One region of the Neorhizobium sp. PAMB6716 genome, then DNA from elsewhere that is predicted to be linked to it. Evidence: predicted binding sites of a transcription regulator. Region 1 holds the regulator's gene; the other holds the start of a gene.
The links. The regulator HrcA, encoded in region 1, represses chaperone genes, less so after heat shock. The targets are predictions, from matches to a motif close to GTTAGCACTCNCNNNNNGNGAGTGCTAAC.
Positions count from the first base shown of each region.

Region 2: groES (co-chaperone GroES) is a predicted target of HrcA. The motif match lies at 13,087-13,115, and genes of this name have one in related genera.

Region 1 covers NZ_CM177835.1:3,006,364-3,022,474, forward strand. Annotated here, with positions in the region: gene rpoN (RNA polymerase factor sigma-54) at 1-403, shown strand, start outside; gene hpf (ribosome hibernation-promoting factor, HPF/YfiA family) at 702-1,274, shown strand; gene ptsN (PTS IIA-like nitrogen regulatory protein PtsN) at 1,334-1,798, shown strand; gene grpE (nucleotide exchange factor GrpE) at 1,921-2,559, opposite strand; gene hrcA (heat-inducible transcriptional repressor HrcA) at 2,672-3,763, opposite strand; gene rph (ribonuclease PH) at 3,940-4,656, shown strand; gene AC4CWH_RS14670 (VOC family protein) at 4,673-5,080, shown strand; gene rdgB (RdgB/HAM1 family non-canonical purine NTP pyrophosphatase) at 5,091-5,735, shown strand; gene hemW (radical SAM family heme chaperone HemW) at 5,743-6,921, shown strand; gene AC4CWH_RS14685 (DMT family transporter) at 6,944-7,867, opposite strand; gene AC4CWH_RS14690 (class I SAM-dependent methyltransferase) at 8,015-8,614, opposite strand; gene dnaA (chromosomal replication initiator protein DnaA) at 8,633-10,210, opposite strand; gene rpsT (30S ribosomal protein S20) at 11,045-11,311, opposite strand; gene mutM (bifunctional DNA-formamidopyrimidine glycosylase/DNA-(apurinic or apyrimidinic site) lyase) at 11,519-12,409, opposite strand; gene ubiE (bifunctional demethylmenaquinone methyltransferase/2-methoxy-6-polyprenyl-1,4-benzoquinol methylase UbiE) at 12,550-13,326, shown strand; gene ubiB (2-polyprenylphenol 6-hydroxylase) at 13,367-14,941, shown strand; gene AC4CWH_RS14720 (hypothetical protein) at 15,032-16,111, shown strand, end outside.
Region 2 covers NZ_CM177835.1:2,593,733-2,609,843, reverse strand. Annotated here, with positions in the region: gene AC4CWH_RS12830 (DNA-3-methyladenine glycosylase I) at 11-640, shown strand; gene AC4CWH_RS12825 (HAD family hydrolase) at 646-1,353, opposite strand; gene copM (CopM family metallochaperone) at 1,456-1,872, opposite strand; gene AC4CWH_RS12815 (hypothetical protein) at 1,935-2,096, opposite strand; gene AC4CWH_RS12810 (hypothetical protein) at 2,124-2,375, shown strand; gene AC4CWH_RS12805 (IS110 family RNA-guided transposase) at 2,567-3,496, opposite strand; gene AC4CWH_RS12800 (hypothetical protein) at 3,738-4,493, opposite strand; gene AC4CWH_RS12795 (hypothetical protein) at 4,829-5,017, opposite strand; gene hisS (histidine--tRNA ligase) at 5,196-6,815, shown strand; gene AC4CWH_RS12785 (ATP phosphoribosyltransferase regulatory subunit) at 7,240-8,364, shown strand; gene hisG (ATP phosphoribosyltransferase) at 8,361-9,056, shown strand; gene AC4CWH_RS12775 (DoxX family protein) at 9,313-9,765, opposite strand; gene AC4CWH_RS12770 (ornithine cyclodeaminase family protein) at 9,985-10,935, shown strand; gene groL (chaperonin GroEL) at 11,021-12,661, opposite strand; gene groES (co-chaperone GroES) at 12,732-13,028, opposite strand; gene chrA (chromate efflux transporter) at 13,228-14,616, shown strand; gene AC4CWH_RS12750 (TIGR01459 family HAD-type hydrolase) at 14,747-15,595, shown strand; gene AC4CWH_RS12745 (bifunctional riboflavin kinase/FAD synthetase) at 15,608-16,111, shown strand, end outside.

The sequences.
Region 1 (16,111 bases):
CCTGCTCCACGGCGTCGATCACCTGCGGCCACTGAACCTGAAGACGGTCGCCGACGCCATCAAGATGCACGAATCGACCGTCAGCCGCGTCACCTCGAACAAATACATGCTGACGCCGCGCGGCCTGTTCGAGCTGAAATATTTCTTCACGGTGTCGATCAACTCGGCCGAAGGCGGCGACAGCCACTCGGCAGAAGCGGTGCGCCACCGCATCCGGCTCCTCATTGAAAAGGAGAGCCCGGATGCCGTCTTGTCCGACGATGACATCGTCATCAGCCTCAAAAACGGTGGCGTGGAGCTTGCCCGGCGTACGGTCGCCAAGTACCGGGAAGCCATGAACATTCCCTCCTCCGTGCAGCGACGGCGCGAAAAACGTGCCCGCGCCAAGCTTGCCGCCTGCTGATCACGGCTCTTCACGATTTGACCGCCCGATAAGGCAGGGGCGTGCGCGCCATGCGCCGGCATTGCCCCTGCCGGCCATCTCCCGCTGCCGGACCAGTCGAGCCAAAGCGTTGACTTTCAGGGCGTGCGCCGCTAGAAGCGCGCCGCACCGGCAATTCAGGTCAGGGTCGCCCCGAAGGTAACGCTTGATAAAGGGCAATCGAGATTGAAATCGGCTTAGCCATGCGAGAGACGCTTGGATGAGTGGACCGCTTGACGTAGACTGGCAACGCAAGTCACGACAAGAAGGAAAGAATTCCATGAGTGTGCGTGTATCCGGAAAGCATATGGAAATCGGCGAGACGTTCAGAAAACGGATCGAGGACCATATCGGGGAGGCGGTTACAAAGTACTATGACGGAGGCTATTCGGGGCAGGTGATCGTTGAGAAATCCGGCTCCCGTTTTGCAACGGACTGCAAGCTGCACCTCGATACCGGGGTCGTGCTGCATGCCGCAGGCGAGGCCAATGATCCGCAGATAAGCTTCGACGCAGCGGCCGTGCGCATTGAAAAGCGCATCCGCCGCTACAAGCGCAAGCTGCGCGATCACCATGCTGGCGAAAGCCAGAACGGTTACGCGGAAATCTCCTACACGGTGATGGACAGCGTGCCGGATGAGGCAGACGAAGTGCCTGAGGATTTTGCGCCAACCATCGTGGCGGAAAGCTCCAAGCCTCTGAGGACCATGACCGTCGCAAGCGCTGTCATGGCGCTCGACATGACTGACGAACCGGTGCTGTTTTTCCAGAACCCGGGCAAGCAGTTGAACATTGTTTACCGCCGCAACGACGGCAATATTGGTTGGATCGACGCCGCCAGTATCAAGGGATAGCCTGACGGGAGTGCCTTCGGGCACTCCCAATCCCCTTCGGGGGCAGAAGGATGAAAAGAATGGCGTTGGCAGACCTGTTGCAACAAGATGCGATCCTCCCGGCCCTGAAGGTGAATTCCAAGAAGCAATTGCTGCAGGAACTGGCGCTCAGGGCCTCCAAGCTGACCGGCGTGCCGGAGCGGGAAATCTTCGACGTCATCTTGCAGCGCGAGCGGCTGGGCTCTACCGGCGTTGGACACGGCATTGCCATTCCGCACGGCAAGCTCGGTACGATCGGCTCCATAAAGGGCCTGTTTGCCCGTCTGGAAACGCCTGTCGATTTCGAGGCACTGGACGATGAACCGGTCGATCTGGTGTTCCTGTTGCTCGCCCCTGAAGGCGCTGGCGCCGATCACCTGAAGGCATTGTCCCGCATTGCCCGCGTGCTGCGCGACCAGGAACTGGTCGCCAAACTGCGCGCCACCGATTCGGCCTCCGCGATCTACGCCTTCCTCAACGAAGAACAGGCCTCGAACGCCGCCTGATTTTTGTCGCCCTGCCTGCGGCCGCTGGCCGCACCGTGCGACCCCCAAGCTTCCCTCACGTCACAAAAAAGGCCCGCCTCCTTATCGGAAACGGGCCTCTTGTTATTGCAAGATGACAGCGATCAGTTGGTTTCGCCAGCAGCTGCCGCGGTGTCACCGGTTTCCACCGCCTTCGGGCCGCCCTTGGACACGCCGACCATCGCCGGGCGCAGCACGCGCTCACCGATGACGTAACCGGCCTGCACCACCTGCATCACCGTGTTGTTGGCAACGGTCGTGTTGGGGATCTCGAACATCGCCTGATGGAAGTTCGGGTCGAACTTCTGGCCTTCCGGCTCGATCTTTTTCACGCCGTGGCGCTCCAGCGCCGAAAGCATGGCGCGCTCGGTCATGTCGACGCCTTCGATCAGCGCCTTCAGGCCCGCATCGCCGGTGTCCTTCGTTTCGTCCGGAATGGAATCGAGCGCCCGGCGCAGGTTGTCGGACACGGCCAGCATGTCGCGGGCAAAGGCCGTCACGGCATAGGACTTGGCGTCCTTGATTTCGCGGTCGGTGCGCCGGCGCAGGTTGTCCATCTCGGCTGCAAGCCGCAGGAAGCGGTCGCGCAGTTCGGCATTCTCAGCCTTCAGGGTTTCGATCGGATCGGGCGCCTGCGCTTCGGTGTTCTCCGTCGCGCTCTCGTCCAGCGCCGCAGCCACGGCTTCGGCCGTGTTCTCGTTCGCTGTTGCGTCAGGTCCGTTTTTGGTCGTCTCGTCGGTCATGACGTTCTCCGGTAGAGGGTTGGGATTTGTGCCCGATATCGAGGTTTGCGCCTCAAAAATCAAGACGCAAGGCCGATTAAGCGCAAGGAGAGCGACATGGGCGTGAAGGCGGTCAGAGCGGCTTGCGCGTCAACCGGGCCAGAAGCTGGGCGGTATAGTCCACCATGGGGACAATACGGGAATAATTCAGCCGCGTCGGGCCGATGACGCCGACGGCCCCGACGATACGGTCTTCCTCGTCGCGGTAGGGGGCGACGATCAGCGACGAGCCCGACAGCGAAAAAAGCTTGTTCTCAGAGCCGATGAAGATGCGCACGCCCGGCCCGCTCTCGGCCAGTTCGAGGATTTCGATCAGGCTGTCCTTCTTTTCGAGGTCATCGAACAAAAGCCGCAACCGGTCGAGGTCTTCGGCACCACCAAGGCCTTCGAGCAGGTTTGCCCTGCCGCGCACGATGAGGCGGGTGGGTTTTCCCTCCTCATTGTCTCCAGACCAGATGGCAAGGCCGCGCTGGACGAGATCCTGCGACAGGGCATCCAGTTCCGTCAGCACCTCGTCCTTCAGGCTTTTGAGCTGCGTGCGCAGTTCCGGCAACGTCTGGCCGGCCAGATGCGCATTCAGAAAATTGGCCGCTTCCGTCAGCTGCGAGGAGGTCACGCCGGCGGGAAGCTCGATGATGCGGTTTTCCACCTGGTTATGTTCGCCAACCAGGATCGCCAGCGCCTTCGTTGGCTCAAGCCGGATGAACTCGACATGTTTGAGCACAGAATCGCTTTTGGCGGTGATGACGATGCCCGCCCCGCGCGAGACGCCCGAGAGCATGCGGGTTGCCTCGGTCATCAGGCTTTCCATCGGCTGCGCCCGGTCGACGGCGCGGATCTGCCGCTCGATATCGGCCTGTTCCTCGATGGAGAGATCGCCCACCTGCATGAAGGCATCGACGAAGAAACGCAGGCCCGTCTGTGTCGGCAGCCGGCCGGCGCTGACATGCGGCGCATAGATGAGGCCAAGCTCTTCCAGATCGCTCATGACATTGCGCACGGAGGCGGGAGACAGAGACATCGGCAACAGCCGCGACAGGCTGCGTGAGCCAAGCGGTTCGCCGGTATCGAGATAACTTTCCACGATGCGGCGGAAGATCTCGCGCGAGCGGTCGTCCAGCAAAGCTGTGCTGCCCTGCCCTGAACCCGGTGTATGAACGCCCATCTGCCGCATGTCTTCCGATCAATGACTTTTCCATGACAAATATAATGTCTCTATGGCCTTTGGCAAAACGGAATCCGCTTAGGTTGCCGCAAACAACCCTTTCGATACCGGGTTTTTCTTTGCAAAAGCGCGGGCAGCGCCTTAAGACGCCTGCACAGACCCTTCAGGAGAACCCCATGCGACCCTCAGGCAGAAAAACCGACCAGATGCGCAAAGTCAGTTTCGAGCGCAACGTTTCGAAACACGCGGAAGGCTCCTGCCTGGTGAAATTCGGCGATACGCATGTTCTGTGCACCGCAAGCCTTGAAGAAAAGACGCCGCCATGGCTGCGCAATTCCGGCAAGGGCTGGGTCACAGCCGAATATGGCATGCTGCCGCGCGCCACCGGCGACCGCATGAAGCGCGAAGCCGCAACCGGCAAGCAGGGCGGCCGCACGCAGGAAATCCAGCGCCTGATCGGCCGTTCGCTTCGCGCGGTGATCGATCTGGAAGCGCTTGGCGAAAAGCAGATCACGGTGGATTGCGACGTCATCCAGGCCGATGGCGGCACCCGCACTGCTGCCATCACCGGCGGCTTCATTGCGCTGCATGATTGTCTGAAGTGGATGGAAACGCGCCAGATGATCAAGCTCGAGCGCGTGCTGAAGGATCATGTGGCCGCCATTTCCTGCGGCATCTTTGCCGGCCAGCCGGTGATCGATCTCGATTACCTCGAAGATTCCGCCGCTGAAACCGATGCCAATTTCGTCATGACCGGCTCCGGCGGCATTGTCGAAGTGCAGGGCACGGCGGAAGGCAAGCCGTTTTCCCGCGAGGAACTGCTGAAGCTCCTCGATCTCGCCGCCGCCGGCACTGCCGAACTGGTGGCCCTGCAGAAGCAGGCAATTGGCTGAACCGGAGGGCGCTGCAATGATCGAGGGCATTCTGGAAACGGCACTTTACGTGGACGATCTCGACGCGGCCGAGGCCTTTTATGGCGGCGTGCTCGGGCTCGAAAAGATCACGCGGGCCGATAACAGACATGTGTTTTATCGCTGCGGCCCCGGTGTTCTCCTTGTATTCAACCGGGCAGAAACGGTGAAACCGCCGCCGGAAGGCGCCCTGCCGGTTCCCCCGCATGGCACGACCGGTGCGGGACACGCCTGTTTTCGCGTCGAGGACCGGGCGCTCGATCATGTGGTGGAAAACCTGATTGCATCAGGTGTCGCCATCGAATCCGATTTTCACTGGCCGGGCGGCGCCCGCTCGATCTATTTTCGGGATCCCGCCGGCAACAGCCTGGAATGCGCAAGCCCTTCGCTCTGGAACATTCTATAGGACATCTGCGATGCGCAAGCTTGAGACCCGCACCATCGTCGTTGCCAGCCACAATGCCGGCAAGATCCGCGAAATCGCCGACCTGATCGGCCCCTTCGGCTTTTCGGCAAAATCCGCCGCCGAACTGAACTTCGTCGAGCCGGACGAGACAGGCACGACATTTGAGGAAAACGCCGCGATCAAGGCGCTAGCTTCGGCCAAGGCCTCCGGCCTGCCTGCCCTCTCCGACGATAGCGGCCTCGTCATCGATGCGCTGGATGGCGCCCCCGGCGTCTACACCGCCAACTGGGCGGAAACCGCCGATGGCACCCGCGATTTCCAGATGGCCATGCAGAAGGTGGAAACGGCCTTGGCAGACAAGGGCGCTGTCGCCCCCGAGCAGCGCACCGCCCGTTTCGTCAGCGTGCTCTGCTTGGCTTGGCCGGATGGCCATACCGAAATGTTCCGCGGCGAGGTGGAAGGCACAATCGCCTGGCCGCCGCGCGGTAAGGCCGGTTTTGGCTACGATCCCCTCTTTCAACCGCAAGGTTTCGACACCACATTCGGTGAAATGAGCGCCGACGAAAAACATGGCTGGAAGCCGGGCGACGAACACGCCCTCTCCCACCGCGCCCGCGCCTTCAAGATTTTTGTCGAAACCTGCCTGGAAGGCTGACACGCCCGTGCTGACCGACGCCCCTCTGCTGCCCGATACCGGCGAACCGGGCTTTGGTCTTTACGTCCACTGGCCGTTCTGCGCGGCCAAGTGTCCGTATTGCGATTTCAACAGCCATGTCCGCCACCAGCCGGTGGACCAGCCGCGTTTTGCCGCTGCCTTCCTCAAGGAAATGGACACGATGCGGGCCCTGTCAGGCCCGAAAACCGTGACCAGCATTTTCATGGGCGGCGGCACGCCTTCGCTGATGGACCCGCGGACGGTGGAAACCATTCTGGACGGCATCGCCGCGCGCTGGCATGTGCCCGCCGGCATCGAAGTCACCATGGAAGCCAATCCCTCCAGCGTCGAGGCGGATCGGTTTCGCGGCTATCGGGCCGCCGGTGTCAACCGCGTGTCGCTTGGCGTGCAGGCCCTGAACGACCGCGACCTAAAATTTCTGGGCCGGCTGCATGATGTCGCCGATGCGCTGAAAGCCATCCGCCTGGCGCGCGAAATTTTTCCGCGCATGAGTTTCGACCTCATCTATGCCCGCCCCGGCCAGACGGTGGAGGAATGGGAGCGCGAGCTGAACGAGGCGGTCTCTTATGCCGTCGATCACCTGTCGCTCTATCAGCTGACGATCGAGGAAGGCACGCCGTTTTACGGGCTGCACAAGGCCGGTAAACTCGTGGTGCCCGATGGCGACCAGTCGGCTGAGCTTTACGAGGCAACACAACAGATCACCGAAGGGTTCGGCATGCCGGCCTATGAAGTGTCGAACCATGCAAAACCCGGCGCCGAAAGCCGCCACAACCTCACCTACTGGCGTTACGGCGATTATGCCGGCATCGGCCCCGGTGCCCATGGCCGCCTGACGACGAGCGGCTCAAAGCTTGCAACCGCCACCGAACGCAGGCCGGAAGCCTGGCTGGACCGGGTGGAAGCCGAAGGCCACGGCATGGTGGACGAGGAAATGCTCGACCTCGAAGCGCAATCGGACGAGTTGCTGCTGATGGGCCTTCGCCTGCGCGAGGGCATCGATCTCGTGCGCTGGCGTTCTCTGTCTGGCCGCGACCTTGATCCGGCGCGGGAAGAGTTTTTACTGGGACACGGGTTTCTTGAACGGCTCGGCAATTCCCGCATCCGCTGCACGCCATCGGGCATGCTGATCCTCGATTCCGTCGTCGCCGATCTCGCCAGCTGACGAGCAGGAGGCTGGCTGCCGATCAGGCAGCCCGCTGCCGTTTCCCGACAAGACGGCGCCAGAGCCTGCCGTCAATGGCCGCAAGGCCGATCCCGATCAGAACGAGACCGACAAGATGGCGCAGCGCCAGCTGCTCGCCAAGCACCAGCGCGCTCAGGAGAATAGCGCTCGGCGGAATGAGGATGGTCACCAGCATCAGATTGGTGGCACCGGCGGTGGCAAGAATGCGGAAGAACAGCAGATAGGCAACAGCCGTGGAGAGCAGCGCAAGACCGAAAAGGGCTGCCCATGTTTCCATCCCGGCGGGCGGCAGGGTCCAGGGCTTTTCGAAAAAGAGCGCCAAGGGCAGGAGCAGGATGGCAGACGTCGTCACCTGCCCTGCCGCCGGCATGATCGGCGCAAGCCCCATGCGCTTGAAGCGACGGCCGAAGAGACCCGCAAAAGCATAGGAGACAGCGGCCGCCAGCACCGCAAGTTCGCCGCCAAGATCGCCGCCGACATGGCCGAGCACGGAAGGCCCGATCATGGCGACGACCCCGGTGATGCCGATCACCACACCGGCGATGCGGTTGGTCGTCAGCTTTTCATCCGCCGTCAGCCAATGGGCAATCAGAACGCCAAACAGCGGTGTCGTGGCGTTCAGGATCGCGGCGAGACCGCTTGCAATCTGCGTCTGGCCCCAGACGATCAGCGTGAACGGAATGGCATTGTTCAAAAGTCCCATGCCGAAGAAGGACAGCCACACGGTGCGCCCGCGCGGCACGGCAAGTCCAGAGAGTTTCACCACCAGCCAGAGCGCGACGGCGGCCAGCATCACGCGCGCCGTCACGATCGTCAGTGGCGGCCAGGCCTTCACCAGAATGCCATTGAACAGGAAGGATCCGCCCCAGAGCAGCGACAGGGCACCCAGCATCAGCCATTCCAGCCCGTTCATCTGTCTCTGCATGGTGTTTTCCTGTCCCTGTTGATGGCGGCCTGCCAAGATCTATAGGCCAGCCAGGGCACAGCGCCACCCGTTTTCCACCGGTTCACCCTTAGAGGGTGCGCCTTGGCGAAAATATTCTGCAGCGAAAGGATTGCGGGCGCCCTGGCCTTACGCCGCGCGGCGCGCCGTCACATGCAGCCAGCGGGTCGGTATGCGGTCATATCCCGAACCGTCGGTGGCCTCGATGGTGATCGATGACCACCCCTCGCCATAGGCTTTGCGCAATCCGTCCTCATCCAGGTAATTGTAATAGCGGCCCAGCGCATCAAAACCTTCCGCCTCGCCGGCCTTATAGCTGGCGTAAAAGAGGCCATCCGGCCGCACTGCCCGGCAAACGGCCTGGAGCACGCCCGGCAAATCTGCGCGCGGCACATGCAGAAGGCAGGCATTGGCCCAGACCGCATCATAGGCGTTGATCGCCGCAATCTCGGAAAACGGCAGGATGGAGACCGGGATGCCGAGCCGCCGCGCAGCTTCCGCCGCCATTTCGGGCGTGCCGTCTGTCGGGGTGACGGCAAAACCTTGCGAAAGAAGAATGGCACTGTCGCGGCCGCTGCCGCAGCCAAGCTCCAGCACCAGAGCGCCGGCAGACAGTGCCGCCATGAAGGCGGTCAACTGCTGCGATAGCGCACTGTCGTCCGTGTCGGCGGCATAACGCGCCGAATGCTCGGCATAAAAGGTGCGGGTGGCCCCCGGGTCTTCACGCATCGTCCACCCCTTACCAGATCAGGCGTTGTTTTCGTTGATCAGGCGCTTCAGAAGCTCAACCTCGTGGGAAAGCTTCGTATCGCCGGTGATCAGGTCCTCGATCTTGCGCACGGCGTGCAGAACCGTGGTGTGATCGCGCCCGCCAAAACGACGGCCGATTTCCGGGAAGGAACGCGGCGTCAGCGTCTTGGCCAGATACATGGCGATCTGGCGCGGCTTGACGATGACGCGGGTGCGCCGGTTGGACACCAGTTCCTGGCGCGACACGTTGTAATGACGCGCCACGATGCGCTGGATGTCCTCGATGCGCACACGCTTGGCTTCACCTGCCCCCACGAGATGGGCAAGCAGTTCGTCGACCCGCTCCAGCGACAGTTCCGGCTCGAAGGAGCGGCGGAAGATCAGCTGGTTGAAGGCGCCTTCCAGATCGCGGCCGCTATTGGCGACGTTGCGCGCAACGTGGGCAAGGATGGCATCCGGAATATCGAGCGCCGGATCATCGCTGCGGGCGATTTCCAGGCGACGCTTCAGCATTTCGAAGCGCATCTCGTAATCGGGGATCTCCATCTCGATGGCAACGCCGCCCTGAAGGCGCGACCGCACCCGCGGGTCAAGCGATTCCAGCTCCCACGGCGCGCGGTCGGCGGCAACCACGACCTGCTTTGCGCTGTCGAGCAACATGTTGAGAAGATGGCAGAATTCGTTCTGGATCATCTTGCCCTGCAGGAACTGCATGTCGTCGATGATCAGAAGATCGATATTGCGCAGGGTTTCTTTCAGCGTCAGCGCGTCATTGTCGCGGATGGCGGTGGCAAAGCGCCACATGAAATATTCCGCCGTCAGATAGACCACGCGCGGCATGCGCGGCGAACCGACGGCCGCATTGGCGATGGCCTGCAGAAGATGCGTCTTGCCAAGGCCGACGCCCGAATGGATGAACAGCGGGTTGAAGCGCACGGCGCTCGCGCCGGCTTCGGCAATGGTCTTTGCGGCAGCAAGCGCCACCCGGTTTGCCGGGCCTTCGACATAGGTATCGAACGTATAACGGCCATCGAGCGGCGAGCCGAAAAACGGGCCGGCAGCCGAAGTCGGACGGGATGTCGCCTGGGAAGACTGCTGCGGGCCGGGAAAGGCGGCAATCTGGCCGATCTCGCGCGGGGCGCTCATGCGGCGGGGGGCTGGCGCCGGGGCGGTCTCGCTTGCAGGCACCATGCGCTGCTCTTCGGTGACCGGACGGGCCGCGCGGCTTGCCGTGCGCACCAGGATTTCAACCTTCAGGATTTCACTGTCTTCCGCCTGGAAGATGGTGGTGATCAGATCGAGGTAACGGTTGTTGATCCACGATTTCAGAAAGGTCGTCGGCACCGTCAGGCGCACGACACTCTTGGAAACCGAATGGAGCTTCAGACGACCAAACCAGCTTGCGTATACTTCAGGGCCAACCTGCGCCTTGAGACGTGCGCTGAACCGCTCGAAGAGCGCATCTGGCTTCATTTCGGATTTTTCCCCCGCCGTCTTGGCGCAAACTGAATCGAAAGCCTCAGACACCTGGTTCCCACTCTCCAGCGTCCGGGCTGTAACCGTATTCATCTGCATTCTGTGCCGCCTTCTCATGTTTCATCCGTCGGTCGGCGCATGCCGACCGTCAGGTCATTTTTTTCTATTATCGTCGTTGAAGCCGGTTCTCCTCGTCAGAACCCGCTGCAGCCGCCTTTGTTCATTTTCCCGCAGAACTGCAGGACCGACGTTCCGCAAAAACGGATCGCCGGGTCGGCGCTCCCCTTGCGCCATCGTCAGGTTCGACACCCTCGCAAGGTCGAACCTGAAGCACTCCTTCTTCCTCATGTCCGTGCAACGCCAATGCACGGGCACAAAGAGACTGGCCCGGAATCTTGTCAGATTACCGGCACACAACCTCAAGTTACGTGAAAGAACGGGAAGTCTCCTTAACCCGTCGCAAGAGCCGAAAGACGACGAACCGGTGATCCGGCCCCATCAGATGCTTTCTGGAGAGTTCTCCGCGCCTCTTGCTGGAGTGTATTAAGGCAGGATCGGGGGGGGAGATCAACGATGAATTTTACGCAAAATTAATGGCGCGGCGTTGACTCTGGAGGCCCGATTTGACTCGGAATGGGCCATTCCAAAAGAATCTCAATCGAATCAAAGAGATTCAAAAATGTCACAGTCGAGAAGGGTGCGTGAACGGCCCAAATAAAATTTCGCTTGACTCGCAAGCCGGATGAACGGGTCCGTCACAAACGTCGAGGCCAATGAGCCTCCTCCCGCAAGCCATTGAAAATAAATAGTAATTTCTGTCACGACAATGTCATTGGCCTGCCGGAGGGCCAGACAACAAGTTCTTGCGGGTAAGAATCACAAAAAGCCCGGTCAGGGACCGGGCTCGATTTGTGACAGTCGTTTTGGACGAAATTAAGCCGTCAGGGACTTAACGCGCTGGGCCAGACGCGACACTTTGCGCGATGCCGTGTTGCGATGCATGACACCCTTGGTGGCTGCGCGCTGGATCTCCGGCTGAGCGGCCTTCAGGGCCTCAGCAGCGATCGCGATATCGCCCGTTGCGATTGCTTCTTCGACCTTGCGGATGAAGCCGCGAACGCGCGAACGGCGTGCCTTGTTGACTGCAGTGCGGCGTGCGATCTTGCGGGTCGCCTTTTTCGCCGAAGTTGTATTGGCCATTTCTGCCTCTCTTCGAATTCGAACAAAAACTCCGCCGTCGCCGCGCCTGGTCCTGCGACCTGTCTTCCAGCAATTCGGGAGCAATGGAGGAAGCCGTCAATGGCTTTCCCAACTGTGGGCGGCGATATAACTGGAATATGAAGGCCCGTCAACGCGCAATTTGCGCCCGCGACATGAACCTTTGCCCGTAAGCTGCTGATCGCCGATTCATTTCTGGCAAAGGGCACAGAAGAACGACGACCGCCCGGACTGCACGATGCGCGAGATGGTGCCGCAGCACCCGTCACGCCGGCAGGCCTCGCCCTCCCGATCATAGACTGAAAAGCTGTGCTGGAAATAACCGAGCGAACCATCCGTCTGGATATGGTCGCGCAACGAGGAGCCGCCAGCCGCAATCGCATCGACAATCACGGCGCGGATGGAATCCGTCAGCAAAATCAGCGATGCCGATGGCTTGCCCGCCTTCGTCACCAGCGTTCCAGCCTTGCGCTGAGGCGAAAGCCCTGCCCGCCACAGCGCCTCACAGACATAGATGTTGCCAAGCCCTGCAATCACCGTCTGGTCGAGCAGAACCGCCTTTAACGGGGCTGCGCGTCCTTCAAAACGAGCAGCAAGGGAGGCGGCCTCCAGCGTATTGCCGGTGGGCTCCGGTCCAAGCCCGGCAAAGGCCGGATAAAGATCGAGATCGGCCCGCGGCCACAGGTGCATGAAGCCGAATCGGCGCGGGTCGTTATAGATGACGCGGACGCCGAGGCCGTCACGCTCCAGATGGAAAAGCACGTGGTCGTGTTTTTCGTCTTTCGAGCGGGCATGGTGAAATTGTCCCGGCATCTCCTCAAGCCGCCGCTCCTCGATGCGAAAGGAGCCGGACATGCCCAGATGCGCGATGATCGTCATGCCGTCATCGAGATCGATCAGCAGATATTTGGCCCGCCGGCCAAGGCCCGCGATGCGCCGGCCCGCCACCCGCTCGGCAAACGCCTCCGGAAAGGGAAAGCGCAGATCGGCGCGGCGCGTCTCCAGCCGGCCGATCACGGCACCCTCCATGCTGGGGGCAAGGCCGCGTCTGACAGTTTCCACCTCTGGCAATTCAGGCATGGGCTCCCTAACTTCCTGTTTCCAACAGTGTGCTGCGTGCTCTATAGACCAGCGCCACAGTGTCGCAAGCACGCCAAGAGATAGTATCGCCCCGCCGACTTCGCTATGGTCGGCGAAAATCGACAGGATGGAGCATTCCCATGGCCGAAAGCCGAACCTCTGCCAATGGCGGCATGGAAACGTCCTATGGCTTCCGCGACGTAGGCGAAGGCGAAAAGCAGGCCCTCGTCAACGATGTCTTCCACAAGGTGGCAAAACGCTACGACATCATGAACGATGTGATGTCGGCGGGCCTGCACCGGGTGTGGAAGGATGCGCTGATCGCCGCCCTCAACCCGCGCAAGGACCCGTCCTATAGCGTGCTGGATGTCGCCGGCGGCACCGGCGACATTGCCTTTCGCATCGTGGAGGCATCGGGCCGACAGGCGCAGGCGACCGTGCTCGACATCAACGGATCGATGCTGGCCGTCGGCGCCGAACGGGCCGCCAAGCGCAAGCTTTCCGACAATCTCACCTTCGTGGAAGCCAATGCCGAGGAACTGCCCTTCGAGACCGGCACGTTCGACGCCTATACGATCGCCTTCGGCATCCGCAACGTGCCGCGCATCGATGTGGCGCTGTCGGAAGCTTTTCGCGTGCTGAAGCGTGGCGGGCGGCTGCTGGTACTGGAATTTTCCGAGGTGGACATGCCGCTTCTCGACCGGATCTATGACGAATGGTCGTTCAAGGCCATTCCGCGCTTCGGCAAGATGATCACCGGCGATGCCGAACCCTACCAGTATCTGGTCGAATCCATCCGCAAATTCCCCAACCAGGAGGATTTTGCCAAGATGATCCGTACCGCGGGTTTTTCGCGCGTCACCTACACCAATTACACCGGCGGCATCGCGGCCCTTCATTCTGGCTGGAAGCTTTGAGCGGTATGACACAGATCTGGCAGAACGCTGAGGCCAAGGCATGAGCACGCTTGGCGCCTATTTTCGCCTGACCCGCGTCGGCTGGGTTCTGGTGCGCGAAGGCGTGGTGGCAGCGCTTCCGACGGAAGGCCTGCCGCCCATCGTCGGGCTTGCCAAATCCGTCGCACAGCTTTTCACCCGCCCCACCTCCATCCAGGAAAGCCGCAGCGTGCGGCTGACGCGCGCCGTCGACCGGCTGGGGCCGTCCTATGTGAAGATCGGCCAGTTTCTGGCGACACGGCCGGATGTGGTCGGCGTCGATTGGGCGCTCGATCTCTCCATGCTGCAGGACCGCATGGCCTTTTTCCCGACGGAAAAGGCAAAGGCCGCCATCGAGACCTCACTTGGCCGCACGATGGACGATCTTTACGTCCGCTTCGATGAGCCGCTGGCGGCCGCTTCCATCGCGCAGGTTCACCAAGCCCGCGTGCGTTATCCCGACGGCGAGCGCAATGTGGCGGTCAAAGTGGTGCGCCCCGGCGTTCGCCAGCGTTTTGCCCACGATATCGAAAGCATGTACCTCATCGCGCGCATGCAGGAGCGCCTGATGGCGTCGTCGCGGCGCCTGCGCCCCGTCGAGGTGACGCGCACGCTGGAACAGACCACCAAGCTTGAAATGGATCTGCGCCTTGAGGCTGCAGCCCTGTCGGAAATCGGTGAAAACACCAAGGACGACCCCGGCTTTCGCGTGCCAAAGGTCGATTGGGAACGCACCGGTCGCGACGTCATCACCATGGAGTGGATCGACGGCGTCAAGATGTCCGATATCGAGGGGCTGCGCGCTGCCGGACACGATCTCGAAAAACTTGCGGAAACGCTCATCCAGTCCTTCCTGCGCCACACGCTGCGCGACGGCTTTTTCCACGCCGACATGCATCCGGGCAATCTGTTTGTTGATCCGGACGGCATGATCGTTGCCGTCGACATGGGCATTGTCGGGCGGCTTGGCAAAAAGGAACGCCGGTTCCTGGCCGAAATCCTCTACGGCTTCATCACGCGGGATTACCTGCGTGTCGCGGAAGTGCATTTCGAGGCGGGCTACGTTCCGTCGCACCACGACGTGGCGAGCTTTGCCCAGGCCATCCGCGCCATCGGCGAGCCGATCCATGGCCAACCGGCCGAAACCATTTCCATGGCCCGCCTGCTCGCTTTGCTGTTTGAAGTGACCGATCTCTTCGAGATGCAGACCCGGCCGGAACTCATCATGCTGCAAAAAACCATGGTGGTGGTGGAAGGCGTGTCGCGCATGCTCGATCCGCGCTTCAACATGTGGAAGGCGGCAGAACCTGTCGTCGGCAGCTGGATCCGCGATAATCTCGGCCCGAAACGCATCGCAACCGACCTGCGCGACGGGCTGAAGGCCGCGATGAAACTGGCCGAAGCCGCGCCTGAAATCGCCGCCAAGACAGAAAAATTCCACCAGCAACTTTTGCACATGACCGAACACGGTGTGCGTTTCGACGACGCCACGGCGGAAGCCATCGGCAAATCGGAAGCCAAACACAACCGCGGCGGCCGTGCTGCCCTTTGGGTGATTGCGGCAACGCTCGTTTATATTGCTATTCAGCTGAGTTGAGCGGGACCACGCGCAAAACGCGAACCGGGCCTTCATTTTGCCCGCTTCTTCATGGTTTGTTAAGAAAACATTCCTCGGAGAAAATCATCCATGGCGCTTGGCGCTTCGCACCGGCTGCATGACGGGGTTGCCGCCGTCGAAACCATGACGCGATTTGCGCTGGCCGTGCTGGCGCTCGCCTCCGGCGTCTATACCTATCTCGGCGTGCGCAGCATTCTCGATGGTTCGCCGACCGCCGTGTTTTTTGCCGCCATCATCTATTCCGGCTCTGTCTCGGTCGCTATCTATGCCTTCTGGTCCTATATGGCGCGGTTTTTCCCGCATGTGACGGGTCCGGCCGCGCGCGGCGCCATGCTTGGCGTCATGGCGCTCGGTTGTGCCATGATCATTGCCATGTCGAGCTGGCTGAACGCGGCAGCGCTTGCAGGTTCCGCAGCCCTTGAACAGCATCTGGCCGAAACCGTCGAAGGTTATACGGGCGATCTCGACCGCGCGCACCAGAATGCGCTCGCCGCCCAGAGCCTGCTGCCCGATATCCAGCGCGCCGCAGAACGTTTTGCGCAGTTGGCGGACGCCGAGCGCCAGTCCGGCGCGCTCACAGGCACGACAGGGGCCGGCAGCGTCGTGCAGCTGCTGTCGCAGATGTCGGCGCAATTGAAGGAGCTGGGAACCGGCATCGTCGCCTCGCGCGAGCAGGTGGCAAACCTCTTCGAACAAGGCCAGACGCGGCTGGAAACCATGCGCACGCTGGTCTCCGCCCCCGGTGCCGTCGCCCCGCGCGCCGACCAGTTTTCGTCCGAAGTGGTGGCGCTGACGGGCGTTATCACCTCGCTCAACCAGACCTCGATTGCACCTTCCATCCGCCGCGCCGCCGATGACCTGTCGCTCGGCTTCATCGCCCCTGTTGCCGATGGGCAGGCAGCCGATCTCGCCAGCCGCCAGGACCAGGTGATGGAAACCATCCGCGCCTCGGTTACCGCACAGTCAAAAGTCCTGTCTCAGGCCGCCGACGAAATTCTGGCCCGCCCGCCGGTAGCCGAGCGGCGTTTCGTGCCGCTGTCCTCGGCCGAGGCCGTGCTGCGGTATGCATCCGATTTCATTCCCGCCTGGGCGGGCGCCATCTCGATCGATCTCCTGCCGGCCGTCCTCGTCTTCATTCTGGCAACCGTG
Region 2 (16,111 bases), 410 kb from region 1:
GGCAGGACAGATGCAGAAGCCGGGGATCATCGAAGGGGCGGATGGGCGCTGCCGTTGCAGCTGGCATCAGGGCCTTGCCGATTACGAGCGCTACCACGACGAAGAGTGGGGCCTGCCGATGACCGACGATATCAGGCTGTTTGAAAAGATCTGCCTCGAAGGCTTTCAGTCCGGCCTGTCCTGGCTCACCATCCTGCGCAAACGCGACAATTTCCGCGCAGCCTTTGCCGGCTTTGATTTCGAAAAGGTGGCGCAGTTCGGCGAGGCGGATATCGAGCGCTGCGTGGCCGATGCCGGCATCATCCGCCACCGGGGAAAGATCGTTTCCACCATCAACAATGCCCGGCGCGCCGTGGACTTGCGCGATGAATTCGGCTCGCTTGCCAAATTCTTCTGGTCCTATGAGCCGGCGCCTTCCGAGCGCCCGGCCGTGATGGATCTCGATACGCTGCGCGCCAATCCGACGACCGCCGTTTCGATCCGGCTATCCAAGGATCTGAAGAAACGCGGCTGGACGTTCGTCGGTCCAACCACGGTTTATGCCTTCATGCAGGCGATGGGGCTGGTCAACGACCATCTCGACGGCTGCTACCGCCAGAGCGAGGTAGAAGCGCTGCGGGGCGCATTCGCGCGGCCCTGAACCGGTCAGCTACAGATCTCAGCAACAAGGTCGGGCAACTCGCCCAGCGTCTCGATTTCGCGAAAACGCGGTGCTTCCATCGGCCGCTCCACGTGTTCCAGAACCCAGGTCAGTTCATGCGGCACGAACACGCCCCAGCTGCCGGCGGCAATGGCGGGCACCACATCGGATTTCAGCGAATTGCCCACCATCATCGCCCGTTCGGGGCCTTCGCCATATCTGGAAAAGATGCGGCGATAGGTGGTCGCGGTCTTGTCGGAGACGATCTCCACCGCATCGAAAAAATCGCCAAGGCCGGATTGGGCAAGCTTGCGCTCCTGGTCAAACAGGTCGCCCTTTGTGATCAGCACGAGAAAATAACGGCCGCGCAGGGCCTCCAGCGCCGCGCGCGCCTGCGGCAGGCATTCCACCGGATGGCTCAGAAGATCGCGCCCGATGGCCAGGATCTTGCCGATTGCCTGACTGGACACCTTGCCGCCGGTGACCTCCAGCGCGGTCTCGATCATCGAGAGGGTAAAACCCTTGATGCCGAAACCGTAATGGGCAAGGTTGCGCTTTTCCGCCTCCAGCAGCCGCTCGGACACATGCTCGCCCTCGGCAAATTCCGTCAGCAGGTCGCGAAAATGGCCTTCCGTCAGGCGATAGAACTGCTCGTTCTGCCACAGCGTGTCGTCGGCATCGAAACCGATCACGGTCAATGGGCGGATCGTCATGGGCAACCTCCCGGATTTTTTGGTCATTCTACCCCAACGCCCGGCTGCGGCAAGGCAATGGCGCTGGCAGGCGCCATTGCTCCGGGCTCGGCCTGCCTTTCCTTACTGGCCGCGGCTTTTCAGCCAGGCCTTCATATCGGCGATTTCAGCCTCCTGCGCTTGGATCACAGCTTGCGCCAGCGCGCGGATCTTTGGGTCCTTGCCGTGTTCCAGTTCCACGCGCGCCATGTCGATGGCGCCCTGATGGTGCGGGATCATGGAGCGGACGAAATCCACATCGGCATCGCCGGTGTATTTCACGGCCATGTCGCCATGCATTTTCTGGTTGGCGGCCATGAAGGCGCGGGAGGAGGGCGTGTCCGCCGTCTTTGGCATCTGGCCCTTCATGGTGCCTTTCACCTCGCCATGCCCGGCATGGGCGGGCATATCCTGCGCCCTCGCGGCAGGGCTGAGAAGCGGGGCGGCAGAAATGAGCGCTGCGGTGAAGGCAGCCGAAAGCAGTCTGGTCTTCATGGGGATTTCCCTTTGTCTGAAACATATGGATGGAAGAGAGGCCGGATCGGCCCATTCATCGCAAACGCTCAGGCGCGGGGCGGCGGAACCAGCGGATCGGGCGCGCCGGCCAGCATCTGTGCCACGCGGGCAAGGGGATAACGCAGCGGCAGGATTTTTGTCTGCCCTTGAGTCACCACCGGCATGGGCGACAGGCAGGTGCCGCAGAGTGAGGCAGAACAGCAGGTCATGGCATGCATGGGTTTGCAGGTGGGGCAATGGTCCGCCGCCGCATCGCCTGCTACCTCAATCTTATCCGCGCCATGGCCGTGATGATGGGACTGCGCGCTCTGATGATGCGGCATCGGGGCCTGCATTGCCATGGCAGGCATCATCCCTTGCAGGACAATCGACAGAACCATCAAAAGCTGGGCGAGGTGGCGCATGGCATGAAACTAGGGGATTTATGGCGGCTGGGCAATGCATTTGATGACCCTTGTCAGGCCGCCAATCCCTGGAGCGCCAGTTGATGAGCGTGGGCGCCGGCGCAAGCCGCCCCCTCATCCGTCGCTCCGCGCCACCTTCTCCCCGAGGGGAGAAGCGAACCGTTGGCGTGGCGGCAAGCCACGGGCAGGGGACGCAGGCGAAACTGTCTGTGGTCACGGCAGGCAGGCGGCCGCACACTCTCTTCTCCCCCCGGGGAGAGCGACTGTCTTTGCAGTCAAGCGTTTTGCCATGGTTTTTGGTCCCGGATGATGGCGTTGAGCATGGTGAGGAGTTTGCGCATTGTTGCGACGATGGCGACGATCTTGGGTTTGCCGGCTGCGACGAGACGGTCACGAAAGGCTTTGAGCACGGGGTTGTGCCGGCTGGCGACGAGGGCTGCCATGAACAGCACGGCCCGCACTTTGCCCCTGCCGCCGCCAATGAAGCTCTTGCCTTTCCACGTGCCCGATTGTCGGGTAAAGGGTGCCAGACCCGCCAGCGATGCGATCTGACGTCGATCGAGACTGCCCAGTTCCGGCATCTCGGCGAGCAGCGTGCGAGCGGTGGCGGCCCCCACCCCCGGCACCGATGTCAGCAGCTGCTCGCGCACCCGCCACAGCGGCGACCTGCGGATATGTTCATCGAGATCGGCGTCGAGACTTTCCAGCTCGCGCTTGAGGGCTTTCAGCAACCGCGTAATGCTCTTCTGGGCCTCTTTCGCCAGAACCATGCGCGCCCGGTTTTCCTCGGCCACGATCATCTGGACGATCTGCCGCCTGCGGGCCACAAGTGCCGACAAAGCCTGGGTTTCCAAGTCTTTGAGCGGTCTCAGCTCTGGCTGGGTCGCAATCACGAAAGCGGCAATCACTGCCGCATCGATCGGATCTGTCTTGGCGCGACGGCCGATCGCATTGGCATAAGAACGCACCTGCGCCGGATTGACCACGAGGACGGCAAAGCCCGCCGAAGACAGCGCCGCCACCGCCAGCATCTCAAACCCGCCGGTTGCTTCCATGGCAACGGCATCGGCTTTGATCGATTGCAGTCGCGAGACCAGATCTTCGACGCCCGCATGCGTATTTTCCACCGCAAACGTCACACCGGATGGCGCCACGGCGATATCCAGACGATCCTTCGAAACATCGATCCCAACAACGATATCCATCTTTTCCCATCCTTGCCTAAACGGACTTTGCCTGCGCAAGCGGTCCTGGCGACTGTTCGGGTTCGATGGAACGGCGGACGGAGACCCTTGCTCTCCCACGGGCTTGGTGTCCCAAAGGTTTGTCGGTCTCCCATCCGCCACCGCATCGGGCAGTACACACCCAAATGCGGCTATTGGGAAGTTACAAGGTGCCGGCAGGCGGATGAGGGGGCGGCACGCGCTGCGGTTCGCCTTCTGTCCATCACCCCGCCACCACCCGATGCACCGCCCGGTACGCGCCGCCCGCCTCCTCGAACGGCACCACCGGCCAGTCCCAGCTGCGGTCACGGGCGGGCACGGGCACGCCGGCCAGAAGATCGTGGTCTTCCAGAATCTTTCCCGTTCTGTCCTGCGTGCAATAGGAGACATCGGTGATCAGGCAGGTTTTTGCCGAAACCAGTGCCAGCCCGTCGAGATGGGCGCGGATGAGGGCGGGTAGCACGATGTCAGCCTCAGAACTCCGTCCCTCGGCTTTCAGCCGCCAGCGGGCGCCGACGCTTATCTGCGAGAGGATGTTGGCGGAGACGACGAGATCGAGATACGGCACCTGCCGCAGGAAGCCGAGCGGTTCCGGCACCTGTCCCGCAACGGCCTCGTCATAACCGGAGAGATCGCGCCAGATCAGCCGCACATTGGAAAGTCGTTTTGCGATGAGAAAAGCCCGAACGCTTGCCAGATGCACGAGATCGACCAGCACCACCGTATCGAACGCACGAGAAAGTTCCAGGATCGGCACATCGCGCAACAGGCCGGAGCCGAGCACGACGGCGGTGCGGCGCTGCTTCAGGTTTTTCACGGCGGCAAGCACATGCGCCTTGCTGTTGTCCTCATGTTCTGCCCAGGCACTGCGGCACCGGTTGGCGCGGGCCAAAAGGCTGATGGAGGAGGCAATGTGGTCGCGAAACGGCTTTGGCGTCAGCGGCCAGCTTGCGGCATAATGGAAGGCTTCGAGGATCATGGGGTATTGCGATCTTCTTGAATGGGAATGACCAGCACGCAGAACCCATTTAACCCATTGCTCTGTTCCCGCAAGGCAAACAGCTGTGCGCCCTCGCTCGAAGCACCTGCGCGCCGACGAAGTACGAGAGGTCGCCGCAGCCGATCTCCCCACCTGTGGGGGAGATGCCCGGCAGGGCAGAGGGGGGCGAGCTTGCGCCGTCATGGATGGGGACCGCAACCCGCGTCAGGCACCTAAAAGTCTGTCCCACAATTACCTCCGGCGGGCTGCAAATGGCGATTTCTGCGCTTCCGGTACTCACGTACCAAATGTACGCTCCGCTCCGGTTCTCGAAATCACCATTTTCGCCGCGCCGAAGGCAATTCTTGAACAGACTGTGAGAACTCTTGCCGACCATGGGAAACCTCCTGCTCACGCAGTTCGCGCCCGATATGGCTCCTGACCGTGTCGCGTATGAATTCCTCGACCGTCGAGCCGGCCTTTTCGGCCTCCTTGCTGAGGAGCGCATAGGTTTCATCCGGCATATCGGGTGTTATGCGGGTTCATCGCGCAATCTCCGACGGCCACCCATCCTAGCAGGCCGGCTGCTCCTGCGGCCAGCCTTTGTGCAAGCTTCAAGGCTTGCCGCCTTGGCCTGCATCCTCTAAGAAACCGCACACATTTCCGGCCTTTTTTCCTGTGCCGGGGGCAAGGATGACGATCATGAGCGACAAAAAGCAAAAACCGCAGAAACTGAAGGCCCGCCTGCCGCGCGGTTTCGGGGATCGTACCGCCACCGACATCCATGCTACCAACGAGATGGTGGCCAAAATCCGCGAGGTTTACGAGCGTTACGGCTTTGACCCGATCGAGACGCCGCTGTTTGAATATACCGATGCGCTCGGCAAATTCCTTCCCGACAGTGACCGCCCGAACGAAGGCGTGTTTTCGCTGACCGACGACGACGACCAGTGGATGAGCCTGCGCTACGATCTCACCGCGCCGCTCGCCCGCCACGTCGCGGAAAATTTCAACGAGATCCAGCTGCCCTACCGCACCTACCGTGCCGGCTATGTGTTTCGCAACGAAAAGCCAGGCCCCGGCCGTTTCCGCCAGTTCATGCAGTTCGATGCCGATACCGTTGGCGCACCCGGCGTTTCTGCCGATGCCGAAATGTGCATGATGATGGCCGATACGCTGGAAGCGCTCGGCATCAAGCGCGGCGATTACGTCATCCGCGTCAACAACCGCAAGGTTCTGGATGGCGTGATGGAAGCGATTGGCCTCGGCGGCGAGGAGAACGCGGCGCGGCGGCTGAATGTGCTGCGGGCGATTGACAAGCTCGACAAGTTTGGCCCCGAGGGCGTGAAGCTTTTGTTGGGTGAAGGCCGTAAGGATGAAAGCGGAGATTTCACCAAGGGTGCAGGTCTTACCGAAGAGCAGATCAATATCGTTGAGGAGAAAATTGTGTTCTTCTCAACGGGTGCTCGGTTCACCAGCGCTAAGTTAGGTGGCCTACCAGATAATGTCGTTCTTGATGATCGGCAATCGGGTGATCCGGAAGCCGTTTGGCTTGACAACCTAGACCTCGTGGAAATGGTCGGAAAACGAGGCGCCGACAACGACACGGGTCGTGCGGCCGCGGCAGAACTCCGGACTATGGCCGAACTTTTCAGTGCGGCTGGCTACGGCACGAAGCGTATCATTATCGATCCCTCCGTCGTCCGCGGCCTCGAATACTACACCGGCCCCGTCTACGAAGCCGAACTCACCTTCGATGTCACCAACGAAAAAGGTGAAAAAGTCGTCTTCGGGTCGGTCGGCGGTGGCGGGCGGTATGATGGTCTGGTGTCGCGCTTCATGGGCCAGCCGGTGCCGGCCACCGGCTTTTCCATTGGCGTGTCGCGCCTGATGACGGCGCTCAAGAACCTTGGCAAGCTGGGGCAGGACGAGGTTCTGGCGCCGGTTCTCGTCACCGTCATGGATGGCGATGTGGCGGCCATGGGCCGCTACCAGAAATTTGCGCAGGACCTGCGCAATGCCGGCATCCGCGCTGAAATGTACCAGGGCAACTGGAAGAAATTCGGCAACCAGCTGAAATATGCCGACCGTCGCGGTTCGCCGATTGCCATCATCCAGGGCGGTGACGAGCGGGCTGAGGGTGTCGTGCAGATCAAGGACCTCATCGAGGGCAAGCGCCTCTCCGGCGAGATTACCGACAACACCGAATGGCGCGAGGCTCGCGTCGCGCAGGTCATGGTGCCGGAGGCGGATCTGGTCGAGACGGTGAAGGAAATTCTGGGCCAGCAGGCGCAAGACCGTCTGCGGGCGAAGGCGGGCTGATGTCTGCGTTTCCCCTCCCCAACCCTCTCCAGACGGGGGAGGGAGCCGGTTTTCGTGCGCTGCCCGGGTCGCGCTTTGCGGCGGCACGTCAACCGGTTGGCGTTGTGCCGCGTCGTTACCCCCCTCTGCCCTGCCGGGCATCTCCCCCACACGGGGGGAGATCAGCCAGAGGGATCTGCGCTATCCACCATCTGGCGATTTCGGCCGGCGTTGTCTGCACAAGAATTTCGAACCCAAGGCTGTCGGCTCCAGCTGATCTCCCCCCGCGTGGGGGAGATGTCCGGCAGGACAGAGGGGGGCGAGCTTGCGCGGCGCCTGGACATCATCGAGAGGGCGCGTCAACTCCCGTCTTCCTGTCTGCACGGGGAGAAGGGTCCGCAGGACGCAGCCGGATGAGGGGCAATCCTCCAACAGGAGCCACCCCATGCCGCTGACCGACATGCCAGATTTCGCCGCCGTGATGCTCGAAGAGTTTGCCGCGCGCAACACAACGCGGGTGGATACGCCCGTCATCCAGCCCGCCGCGCCGTTTCTCGACATGGCCGGCGAAGACCTGCGCCGGCGCATTTTCCTCACCGAAAACGAGCGCGGGGCAAGCCTTTGCCTTCGCCCGGAATTCACCATTCCCGTCTGCCTTCGCCACATCGAAACGGCAACCGGCACGCCAAAACGTTATGCCTATCTCGGCCAGGTGTTTCGCCAGCGCCGCGAGGGCGAAAGCGAGTTCTATCAGGCCGGCATCGAGGATCTGGGGGACCGCAATGCCGCAAGTGCGGATGCCCGCGTGGTGGTGGATGCGCTGTCGTGCCTCACAAAAATCCTGCCGGGACGCGGCCTTGCCGTCACCATCGGCGATCAGGCGGTGTTCGAGGCCGTTGTCGCAGCCCTTGGTCTGCCCGCCGGCTGGCAAAAACGCCTCGTGCGCGCCTTTGGCCAGACGGATCTCTTGGAAGCGATGATTGCACGGCTCGCCCGCCCGCAGCCCGTCACGGGTCTTTCGCCTGCGGTGGAAGCGCTGTTGGAAGCCGGCGATGAGGCAGCGCTTGTCGCCCATGTGGAAGCGGAAATGGAGCGCACCGGCTATCTCACCAATGCCAGCCGGTCGCCTTCGGAAATCGTGCAGCGGCTGAAGGAAAAGCGGCTGCTGGCCGGTGCCTCGCTCGACACGGCCAAGCTCGATGCGCTGAAGGAATTTCTGTCGATCAACGTGTCGCTGCGTTATGCGCCGGGCGTGCTTGCCGATTTCGCCCGTTCCGCCGGCCTGCCGCTGGAACAGGCGATTGCAGGGTTTGATGCGCGCGTGGCCGCCTTTGCCAATGCCGGTGCCTCGCTTGCCGATATCACCTGGCGCGCCGCCTTCGGGCGTCCGCTCGATTATTACACCGGCCTCGTGTTCGAGATCACCGCGCGCGGCGATCATGACGTGCTGGCCGGTGGCGGGCGGTATGACCGCATGCTGACGCTGCTCGGCGCAAAAGACCATATCCCGGCCGTGGGCTTTGCCCTCTGGCTGGATCGCATCGAAAAGGCCAAGGGGGGCGCACGATGACCATTACCATCGGGCTTCCCTCCAAGGGCCGCATGAAGGACGATGCCTCCGCCATCTTCGCCCGCGCCGGCATGGTGATTTCGGCCATCGGCAATGAGCGCTCCTATCGCGGCCGCATCGAGGGCATGGAAGACGTCGAAATCGCCTTCCTCTCGGCCTCGGAAATCTCCCGCGAGATCGGCAATGGCACGGTGGATTTCGGCGTGACCGGCGAGGACCTGATCCGCGAGGAACTGGCGGACGCCGACCGGCGTATGGAAATTTCCGCCCGTCTGGGTTTTGGCCATGCGGATGTGGTGGTGGCGGTGCCGGACATCTGGCTCGACGTGGAAAACATGGCGGATCTCGGAGACGTCGCGGCCGATTTTCGCGCCCGCCACGGCCGTCGCCTTGCCATTGCCACCAAATACTGGCGCCTCACCCAGCAGCATTTTTCCGCCCAGCACGGCATCCAGCTTTATCGCATCGTGGAAAGCTTAGGCGCCACGGAAGGCGCACCGGCGGCGGGACAGGCCGATATCATCGTCGATATCACCTCGACCGGCTCCACACTTGTCGCCAATCACCTGAAGGTGCTGTCGGACGGCGTGATTTTGCGCTCCGAGGCCTGTTTGGTGCGGGCGAAAAAGCCGGAGCATGAGGGCAATGCGACTGTCGCAAGGATTGTGGAGGCGGTGCGCGGGGTTTTGTAAGCGCTGTGCGGACGGCGTTGGTTGGCATTTGTGCCAGCCGCCCCCTCATCCGCCTGTCGGCACCTTCTCCCCGAGGGGAGAAGGGAGAAAGAACCGAAGCGCTGGCGAAAAAATCCCTTCTCCCCAGCGGGGAGAAGGTGGCGGCAGCCGGATGAGGGGGCCACTCGCTCCGCCCTCACCGAATTGCCTGTATTCCCAAAACGAAAAAACCCGCCGGATCGCTCCAGCGGGCTCTTTTTTGCCTTGGGGGCAGGGATTAGCGGGCAGCGAGTGCCGGTGCGGTGCCGCGGCGAGCGTCAACCGAGTAGGCGCCAGCGCCAACGGTGGCGAGCAGGATATAGGCGCCAGCCAGCGTAAAGTTCTTCATCATCATGATGCCGTTCAGCGTGTTGATCCAGCCGAGAGCGGCATCCGGCCAGCCGGGAACGGCAACCGTGCCCGAATGGAAGACGGCGCCGGTGAAGATGCAGAACAGCGCCAGCGCCCAGCCGACGATCTTCACCTGGAAGCCGGCGAGAACGGCAAGGCCGGTCACCAGTTCAAACAGGCCGGCGAGATAGGAGAGCGCAGTTGCGGCGGGCAGGCCGGCACCGGCAATCATGCCGGCCGTGCCTGCCGGATCAGCCAGCTTGCCGAAGCCGGACAGGATGAAGATGAAGGAGAGGAGGATACGCGCGAGAAGCAGGATCGCATTGTTGGTGGTGGACATGGGAGGATCTCCGGGGGCAGGGCCAAATGGCCAATGACGTTCTGGCAGGATATATGCGCCAGATTGTCGCGCCGCGAAAGATGAACAACCGAAGACGAATTGTTCGATATTGGTGAACGATGGCATGGCCGTTAAAGCACGGAGACGTCTGAGCTTCCCACTTGACCTCAAGAGCGGTTGAGGTTCCATCGTCCTGTCAATGTCAAACAGGAGCTGACGATGACGCGTGTTTTTACCAACGATCACCTCGAACTGCCGGCCCTGATGCCGCTGGCCATCGAAGCTGTCGAGGACGCCTTGCTGCAGCGGGCGAGGGGTGCCTTTGTCTCACCGCCCCGCCATGCCGTTCAGATTGGCGGTGCCGGGGATCTTGTCTTCACGATTGGCGGCGGTGTCAGTGGCCAAAAACCCGTCGCCGGATTTCGCGCCTATACGAGTTTTTCGAGCGAGCAGGACGATCAGCTGGTGGCGGTCTGGAACGTGGAGACGGGCCGCCTGAAGGCCATAGTCATCGGCTCCTTGCTGGGCGCTATCCGAACGGGCGCGATCGGTGGAGCGGCCATTCGGCACCTGTCGCGCGCGGATGCGAGCGTGGTTGCCGTCATCGGCAAGGGGCGGCAGGCGCGCACGCAGCTGGAAGCGGCCGTGGCGGTGCGTCGCGTCCGGGGCGTGCGGGTGTTCAGTCGATCAGCCGAAAACCGCCAGCGCTTCGCCATCGAGATGCAGGAGCGCATCGGGATACCGGTGCATGCCGTCGAGATGGCAAGGGCTGCGGTGGAGGGCGCCGATATCGTGCTCTGTGCGACTGCCAGCCCCGAACCGGTGCTGAAGCTAGAGTGGCTAATGCCCGGCGTGCACATCAATACCGTCGGCCCGAAAACCGTCGATGCGCATGAGTTGAGCGTTGAAATCGCTGCCGCTGCCCGCCGGATCGTCACGGATTCGCCTGCGCAACTGCTGGCCTATGCGCGGCCGTTCTTTCTTGCCGGTACGCCGCATCTCGAACGCGTCGAGGATCTGGCAGACATTGTTGCTGGATTACAGGCTAAAGACGCCGTTGGCCCGGCACGCGAACCGGATGACATAACCCTGTTTTGCTCGACGGGACTTGCCGGTACCGAAGTCGTCGTTGCCTCCCGCATTGCGGATCATCTGGCAAGGCGCAGGTGACGGCACAAACGCAAAAAGGGCGCCGGTTTCCCGACGCCCTTTCCGTAACTGAACCGGATGGCTCAGATGCAAGACCCAAAGGGTCTTACATCATGTCCATGCCGCCCATTCCGCCCATGCCGCCCGGCATGCCGCCAGCCGATTCCTTCTTGGGAAGTTCGGCAATCATGGCTTCCGTAGTGATCAGCAGCGAAGCAACCGAAGCTGCGTTCTGCAGGGCCGTACGGACAACCTTGACCGGGTCGACGATGCCCATGGCGATCATGTCGCCATATTCAGACGTCTGGGCGTTGTAGCCGAAGTTGTCGCTGTTGCCTTCGAGGATCTTGCCCACAACGATCGAGGCTTCGTCGCCTGCGTTTTCAGCAATCTGGCGAACCAGCGACTGCAGGGCGCGGCGAACGATGTTGATGCCGGCTTCCTGGTCGTCGTTTGCACCCTTGACGGTAATCTTCGTGGAAGAACGCAGGAGAGCGGTACCGCCGCCGGGGACGATGCCTTCCTGAACGGCAGCGCGCGTTGCGTTCAGCGCGTCGTCGATGCGGTCCTTGCGTTCCTTGACTTCGATTTCCGTCGAGCCGCCAACGCGGATCACGGCAACGCCGCCAGCAAGCTTTGCAAGACGTTCCTGCAGCTTTTCGCGGTCGTAGTCCGAAGAAGTTTCTTCGATCTGCGCCTTGATCTGGGCAACGCGGCCTTCGATGTCGGTCTTTGCACCGGCGCCATCAACGATGGTGGTGTTTTCCTTGGTGATGGACACCTTCTTCGCACGGCCGAGCATGTCAAGCGTGACAGACTCGAGCTTGATGCCGAGGTCTTCCGAGATCACGGTACCACCGGTGAGGATCGCGATGTCTTCCAGCATGGCCTTGCGGCGATCGCCGAAGCCAGGAGCCTTGACAGCCGCAATCTTCAGGCCGCCACGCAGCTTGTTGACGACCAGCGTTGCAAGAGCTTCGCCTTCAACGTCTTCAGCGATGATGACGAGCGGCTTGCCGGTCTGAACGACAGCTTCGAGAACAGGCAGCATGGCCTGGAGGTTCGAAAGCTTCTTCTCATGCAGGAGAACGTAAGCGTCTTCCAGGTCAGCAACCATCTTTTCAGGGTTGGTGACGAAGTAAGGCGAGAGGTAACCGCGGTCGAACTGCATGCCTTCGACGACTTCGAGTTCGGTTTCGGCGGTCTTGGCTTCTTCGACGGTGATAACACCTTCGTTGCCGACCTTCTGCATGGCTTCAGCAATGTCACGGCCAACCTGTGCGTCGCCGTTTGCCGAAATCGTGCCAACCTGGGCAACTTCTTCAGACGTGGAGATCTTCTTGGCCTTGGCCTGGAGATCCTTCACGACTTCAGCAACAGCCAGATCGATGCCGCGCTTCAGGTCCATCGGGTTCATGCCGGCAGCAACAGCCTTGTTGCCTTCGCGAACGATCGCCTGGGCCAGAACCGTTGCCGTCGTGGTGCCGTCACCAGCGATGTCGTTGGTTTTGGAAGCCACTTCGCGCACCATCTGGGCGCCCATGTTTTCGAACTTGTCTTCCAGTTCGATTTCCTTGGCGACCGATACGCCGTCCTTGGTGATGCGCGGTGCGCCGAAGGACTTGTCGATGATGACGTTACGACCCTTCGGGCCGAGCGTTACCTTCACTGCGTCTGCGAGGATGTCGACGCCGCGCAGCATCTTTTCGCGCGCAGTGCGGCCGAACTTGATTTCTTTAGCTGCCATGTTCAAAACTCCCGGGCATCACGCCCTTTGGTTGATTTGATAATTCGGATGGAAAGATCGGACTGAAAAATCAGCCGATGATGCCCATGATGTCGGCTTCCTTCATGATCAGAAGGTCTTCGCCGTCGAGCTTTACTTCCGTGCCCGACCACTTGCCGAACAGAACGCGATCGCCAACCTTGACGTCGAGTGCAACGATCTTGCCGCTGTCATCGCGAGCGCCGGAGCCGACGGCGACGATTTCGCCTTCCTGCGGCTTTTCCTTGGCGGTATCGGGAATGATGATGCCACCCTTGGTCTTGGCTTCGGATTCAACGCGACGAACGACGACGCGGTCGTGAAGCGGGCGGAAATTGGTGCTTGCCATTGTCTAATCCCTCGATCAAATGACCTTTACGGGCTTTGAGGAGGCCCGTGTCCCTGTTGCTAGCACTCACCTATTGGGAGTGCTAACGACCCCGAGATAAGACCGGTGCTGTGATGAGTCAAGAACGGGCCTCTAAAAAATCTGCGCCTTTCTCAGCGCCGTCACACGCTTTGCCCATCCATTGCGGCGGAGTGGTGTCGTGAGCGTCGCGACGCCCGATCCAGCAGGCGCGGCAGCCATCTCCGCCGACGTTACGGCACCCAAACCTTCCCTGAAGGAACTGACGCTGGTTTTCGCGCGCATCGGCTGTCTGGGTTTTGGCGGGCCGGCCGGCCAGATCGCCATGATGCACCGGGCAGTCGTTGACGAGCGCCGCTGGCTGTCGGAAGACCGTTTTCTGCACGCGCTGAATTATTGCATGCTTTTACCGGGGCCGGAGGCGCAGCAGCTGGCCACCTATGCCGGCTGGCTTCTGCATGGCGTGCGCGGCGGCATTATTGCCGGCCTGCTCTTCGTGCTGCCCGGCCTGTTCGTCATCATCGGGCTCTCCACGGCCTACGGGCTTTATCAGGATGCCGGCTGGCTTGCCGGCCTGTTTTTTGGGCTGAAGGCCGCCGTCCTCTCGGTCGTGGTGGAAGCGGTGATCCGGCTTGCCAGGAAAACGCTGAAGACCGCTTTTCTGCGTGTGCTGGCGGCGCTGGCATTTCTTGCGCTTTTCGTGCTGGCCCTGCCGTTTCCGCTGGTTATTTTCCTTGCAGCCCTTGCCGGATATTTTCGCGCACGGCGTGCCAGCGCACCCGATGCGCTGACGGTCTCCGAACCGCGTGACACCGCGCCGGTTCTCGCCCGCCCGCCACTTGCGCGCTCGTTTGCCCTGCTGCTGTTCTGGGTCGGCGTCTGGCAGTTGCCGCTTCTTGTCCTCTCCTTCATCGCCGGCGCCGAAAGCCTGGCGGTGATGTTTACCTTCTTCTCGAAGATGGCGCTGGTGACCTTCGGTGGCGCCTATGCGGTTCTGGCCTATGTGGCGCAGGTGGCGGTCGAAAATTACGGCTGGCTGCGGCCGGGAGAGATGCTGGATGGTCTGGCGCTGGCCGAGACGACGCCGGGGCCGCTGGTGCTGGTTCTCTCCTATGTCGGGTATCTCGTCGGCTTTCGCACCGTGCCGGGGCTCGATCCCGTGGTCGCCGGCATCATTGGTGCGCTGTTAACGGCCTGGGCTACGTTCGTGCCGAGCTTCATCTGGATCTTTGCCGGCGCACCCTACATCGAGCGCCTGCGCGGCAATGTGGCCATATCCGCGGCGCTCTCCGCCATCACCGCTGCCGTGGTCGGCGTCATCCTCAACCTTGCCATCTGGTTCGGCCTGCACGTGCTGTTTGCGAACGTCGATCGCATCGCCTTCCTCTCCAGCTGGCAAGGTGCTGGCGCGCCCGGCATCTGGTGGCCGCAGCCGGCCTCGCTCGATGCAGCAGCGCTCGCGCTTTTTTCCCTCTCGGCCTTCCTGCTGCTCAGGATCCGGCTCGGCATGGTCAAGGTGCTCGGCCTTTGCGCCGCAGCCGGCCTCGTCTGGCGCCTTTCCGGCTTTTAAGGCGCCGGGCCGTGCCGCCACCCCTTGCGCAAGGTAAGGGCTGATTGGTGCTGCCGGCCTAAAACTCCTTGCCATCGGGCCGGAGCTTTGCCATGTCAGCGCCAGTTTCTTGCAACGCATCAGGATGATCATGGCAGACCGCATCAAGAACCTCAGCGCGATCACCGCTGGCTACGATCTCGTGCTTTCGGATGTCTGGGGTGTTCTGCACGATGGCATCACGGCGTTTCCTGCCGCCTGCGAAGCGCTGACGGCGGCGCGCAAGGCAGGCCTTGCCGTTGTCCTCATCACCAATTCGCCGCGTCCGGCCCCCGGCGTCATCGACCAGCTGCGCGTACTCGGCGTGCCGGATGAGGCCTATGACCGGATCGTCACCTCAGGCGACGTCACCCGCGCGCTGATCGCCGAAGGCCCGAAGAAGGTCTTTCTGCTCGGCCCGGAGCGCGACATGCCGCTGTTTGAGGGGCTTGATGTCATGGTCACCGACGAGGCGGACGCCGATTGTATTGTCTGCACTGGCTTTTTCGATGACGAGCGCGAGGTGCCGGAAGATTACCACGACATGCTGTCGCGCTTTATCGCCCGCGACGTGCCGATGATCTGCGCCAATCCGGATCTCGTCGTTGAGCGCGGCCATCGCATCATCCCCTGCGCCGGCGCCGTTGCCGCCTATTACGCGCAGCTTGGCGGCCATAATCGTTTCGGCGGCAAACCGCACCGGCCGATCTATGAGGCAGCGCTTGCCAGCGCCCGCGATGTGAAGGGCGAAATCGACCTGGCGAAGATCATTGCGGTCGGCGATGGCATGCCGACCGACGTGAAGGGCGCCTTGAGTTACGGGCTCGACCTCCTCTACATCTCCGGCGGCATTCACGCGGCGGAATATACCATAAACGGCGAGACCGACGAGGCGATCCTCAACGCCTATTTGGAGCGCGAGGGAGCCACACCCAAATGGTGGATGCCGCGGCTGGCCTGACGGATGGACGAGATGACCGTATTTCACCGCAATGAACAGAAGGAAGCGCTGCCGGCGGATCTGAAGGGCGGCGTCGTTGCCATCGGCAATTTCGATGGCGTGCATCGCGGCCATCGCAGCGTGCTGGAGCGGGCACTGGCGCTTGCCAAGGAGCGCGGCGTGCCGGCGCTGGTGCTCACCTTCGAGCCGCATCCGCGCACGGTCTTCAAGCCGGAGCAGCCGGTGTTTCGCCTGACGCCCGGCCCGCTGAAGGCACAGCTTCTGGAAGCCATGGGCTTTCATTCGGTCATCGAATACCCGTTCGACCGGGAGTTTTCGCAGCGCTCCGCCGAGGACTTTGTCGAAAACATTCTGGGCGGCTGGTTGCAGGCGAGCGCCGTCGTCACCGGTTTCGATTTCCATTTCGGCCGTGGCCGCGAGGGCGGCCCGGCCTATCTGATGGATGCCGGGCGCCGCTTCGGCTTCGACGTGACGCTGGTCGATGCCTTTCGCGATGAAAACACCGAGGTGATTTCC